One region of the Sphingobacterium zeae genome, then DNA from elsewhere that is predicted to be linked to it. Evidence: riboswitches for the same ligand, from Rfam matches in the RefSeq annotation. Region 1 holds a riboswitch; the other holds the start of a gene.
The links. A riboswitch is a leader RNA that binds a small molecule or an ion and turns the genes downstream of it on or off. The one in region 1 is predicted to bind S-adenosylmethionine.
Positions count from the first base shown of each region.

Region 2: linked by a shared signal. The riboswitch ahead of QE382_RS10500 (O-acetylhomoserine aminocarboxypropyltransferase/cysteine synthase family protein) and the one ahead of metE (5-methyltetrahydropteroyltriglutamate--homocysteine S-methyltransferase) in region 1 are both predicted to bind S-adenosylmethionine.

Region 1 covers NZ_JAUTBA010000001.1:5,342,244-5,344,449, forward strand. Annotated here, with positions in the region: gene QE382_RS22520 (response regulator transcription factor) at 1-508, shown strand, start outside; SAM riboswitch class I at 692-794, shown strand; gene metE (5-methyltetrahydropteroyltriglutamate--homocysteine S-methyltransferase) at 872-2,206, shown strand, end outside.
Region 2 covers NZ_JAUTBA010000001.1:2,528,806-2,531,011, forward strand. Annotated here, with positions in the region: gene QE382_RS10500 (O-acetylhomoserine aminocarboxypropyltransferase/cysteine synthase family protein) at 1-928, opposite strand, end outside; SAM riboswitch class I at 1,186-1,298, opposite strand; gene QE382_RS10505 (FUSC family protein) at 1,479-2,206, opposite strand, start outside.

The sequences.
Region 1 (2,206 bases):
CTTCTCAGTTGGACGTGAAATCAGAAAAACAAACAATACTGTTCCAATAATCTTTGCCACAGCAAAAAGCATGATGGAAGATAAAACTGAAGCTTTTGAACTTGGAGGAGATGATTATATTACCAAGCCGTTTCGGGTTGAGGAATTGTTACTTCGCATCAATGCCCTGCTAAAACGCAGTGTTCGGGATAAAGAAGAAGAGGTAGTTGCAGACAAATTTGAAATTGGCGATTATTTCTTTGATTACACAAGTCAGCAGATTTCCTATAAAGGGCAGATGCAGAAACTATCGACTAAAGAAGCTGAACTATTACGCCTGCTCTGCCTAAAGAAAAATGATGTATTGACAAGAGAGGAGGCCTTATTAAAGATATGGCATGATGACAACTATTTTACTGGTAGAAGTATGGATGTCTTTCTCAGTAAACTTCGAAAATACCTGAAAGAGGATAGTAAAGTTGAGATTGTAAATGTACATGGCAAAGGTTACAAACTTTTGGTAAGCTAAAAACACAGGGAATGAGTCAATCGATCATTCCCATTTTTTATCTGTCACGCAATGAATTATGAAATAAAATAGTAATTCGATGAGAAGAAGAGAAAAAAAGCATCTCGTTCTTAGTAGAATATAAAAAATAGGTATACTTTCATAAAAAATTTGCATTTTTAAAATAATTACGTACCTTAGCATCGCTTATAGAGAAAGGCAGAGGGAATAGACCCGATGAAGCCTTAGCAACCTGTCCCTTGACAAGGTGCTAAATTCTACCCATTGTATATGGGAATGATAAGCCGAAGTCACCAAATTCTAGTGTGTCCTTCTCTCTCTAGCAAGAAATATAGTTGAAAAAAAATATTAAAAACATTCATTATGTTATTGACTAACAATTTAGGTTACCCTCGTGTGGGCGCGTTCCGCGAATTGAAAAAAGCCAATGAGGCCTATTGGGCTAAAAAATCTTCTGTTGAGGAATTATTGGATACCGCAAAAAAAATACGTGAAGGCAATTGGAAAACACAAAAAGATGCTGGAATAGATTTGATCCCTTCCAATGATTTCTCCTTTTACGATCAAGTATTGGATTTAACCCTTACGGTTGGTGCAATTCCTGCCCGTTACCATTCCTTATTGAATAAAGTAGACAACAATTACAGTTTAGATCTATATTTCGCTATGGCTCGTGGTTTCCAGCAGGAAGGAATCGACGTGACTGCAATGGAAATGACCAAGTGGTTAGATACCAACTACCACTACATGGTACCAGAATTTACAAAAGATCAAGAATTTAAATTGACTTCTGAAAAATTCTTAAACGAATACAATGAAGCAAAATCATTGGGCATTGACACTAAACCAGTTTTGCTTGGTCCGATCACTTACCTATTGATCGGTAAAGAAAAAGAAGCTGGCTTCGACCGTATCGATTTATTGGATAAACTTGTGCCTGTATACGAGCAAATATTGGCTAAACTAGCTGATGCTGGTGCACAGTATGTCCAGATTGATGAGCCTTTCTTAGCATTGGATCTAGATGCTAAAGTAAAAGCTTTATATCAACCTACTTTCGAAAAATTAGCTGCAGCAGCAAAAAATATCAAATTAATCGCAACGACTTACTTCGAAGCTTTAAAAGACAACGAAGATATCGCAGTTAACTTACCTATCCATGCTTTACATTTGGATCTGGTACGCGGTGAAAACCAATTGGATACGGTATTGGCTAAAGTTCCAGCTTCATTAACATTATCTTTAGGTATTGTTGAAGGCCGTAACATCTGGAAAAATGATTACGAAAAATCATTGGTTAAAATCAAACAGGCTGTTGATGCATTAGGAAAAGACCGTGTTTGGGTGGCTCCATCTTCATCATTGTTGCATGTTCCTTTTGACCTAGATAATGAGCATAATGAACAATCATTACCTGCTGAAGTAAAGAATTGGTTAGCATTTGCTAAACAAAAATTAGCTGAGGTAAAAGACTTAGCTGTATTGGCAGAAGGCGAAGTTGATGCGGAAACAGCGAAACGTTTTAAAGCGAACAAAGCTGCTGCTGAAAGCCGTCGCACTTCTCCATTAATTCACAAACCTGAAGTTAAAACACGTACAAGCAATATCACTGATGAGGATGCAAAACGCTCTTCAGCATTTGCAGACCGTAAAGCGGCGCAACAAGCGAAGTTCAACTTGCCGGCATTCCCGACCACC
Region 2 (2,206 bases), 2.8 Mb from region 1:
ACGCGTTGTCGATATGCCGTTGTACACGTAGAGACAATGTTTCAAGGCCTTGTAACAACAAGAATGAATTGAAAGGAGAGAGCGCTGGTCCGAAATCTCTTAATCCCTCTACACGCGCGCGAATTGCAAATTGTATATTGCCAAATGGGCCATTTTCACCAAAAACATCTGAAAACACCAATCCATGATAACCCTCGGATGGTTCAGAAAATTGTGGATACTTCCCATTCCCCCAGTTATAGTTACCCCCATCAACGATGACGCCACCAATGCTGGTTCCATGCCCCCCAATCCATTTCGTTGCCGATTCAACGACTACGTTTGCCCCATGCTCTAATGGTTTAAATAAATAACCCCCAGCTCCAAATGTGTTGTCAACAATTAATGGCAAATCGTATTTCTTCGCTACAGCGGCGATTTTTTCAAAATCAGGAATATTGAAACTCGGGTTTCCGATTGTTTCGACATAGATAGCCTTAGTTTTATCATCAATGAGCGCTTCTATTTTATCAGCTTCAGCATCGGTTGCAAAACGAGCTTCAATACCTAGCCGTTTGAATGAAACTTTGAATTGATTGAATGTGCCTCCATATAAGTTGGACCCTGCAACAAAATTGTCGCCGTTTTCAAGAATATTATTTAATGCAATAAACTGCGCTGCCTGACCAGATGCAACTGCGACTGCTGAAATGCCACCTTCTAAAGCTGCAATCCGTTGTTCAAATACATCCGTAGTTGGATTCATGATCCGGGTATAAATGTTTCCAAACTGCTTTAACGCGAATAGATTGGCTCCATGTTCTGCATTTTCAAATACAAAAGATGTTGTTTGATATATAGGAACTGCTCTGGATCCTGTGGTAGGATCAGCGACCTGGCCAGCATGAACCTGTAGTGTTTCGAATTTTAAATTTTTGTTAGAAGACATAATATATCAGATTTTAAGGTTTCAAAAAAGAATTTGTAAAGGTAAAAGAGAAGCATACACACCTACTTCGAAGGTCTGTCAAATCGTTATCCAAGGAAAAAGGAAATGATTTTTAACAAGCAGGGAAGTGTGTATGCATACGCATTCGCATCGATACTTTTTTACGATGTAGTACACTTTTGCTGTTCGCAAGGTTCAGTTCTATTGAACCTGAATTTTTAATGGATTTCAGTAATTTAATAAGCATTGTCTTATATCATTTATATGCTCCAAAACGATATTATTTTGGACAGGAATTGGCACCTTTTCAAGCAAATTGAAGGTTGCCAGTGGGTCATTGAGCCAGTCTCTCGCCACTTCTTTATAAATCAAGACCTACTGATTAAGGAAGGTGTTGATTAGAAATCTTCTTTCGAAGACGACACAAATATAAACTTCTTTTTTATCAATGCAAAAGAAATACGTTTTTTTTAGTTAAAAGAGAACTGCCTCCTTAGCTGTAATCGCATATTCGTTATCCAATAGCGATACATAAATGCATCGTTTGGCCTTATGTTTTAGTAAAGTTGATATTTTCAGCAAGCTGATCTAAATCGGTTAAAAGAGGTTTCAAAGCATCAATCCTACCGTGGATACCCTGCTGTATTTCGTGATTCGCCTCTCGACCTAAGGATATGGAGAGACCAACCAAATGTGAATTGATGCGATAGGAGAGTGCTTGAAAATGATGGATATGAGACCAGTCGACCCATTTGTGCTCAGGTTCTTTTTTCATTTGATTGATTGCTTCGGAAAAGAGAGCCATGGCTGTCTGTGCCTTTTTTCGAGCGAGCCGAATGTCGAAAGAACTTTGCAGATCGTCGGAAAGGCGTTTGTTGATAATTTGAAAATAATGGTGGTTATATAATGCGACCTCTTTTGCTAAGTGGACCATACTCGTGCTTTGGCGCACTGGTATCAAGAAATAACCCGCTATTGCCAGCAGCGCACCTACTAAAGTAAAAATTATTCTACTGCCCAAAATGATATTAATATTTCCTTCAAATAAGTTTAATGCAATGACTATGCCCAGCGTAATAAAGATCACACTGACCATATAGTTTGATCGGTTGAACAAGAAGAATCCAAATAGTCCAGTAGCGGCAATTAGAAGAAGAGCGGGCAGAAAATCAATGGAGACCAAACAGAGTATTCCGACGGCAATTCCCGAAAATGTACCTAGTATGCGTTCTATATTGCGTGTTTTGGTCATTGAAAATGCGGGTCTTGCAACAATGG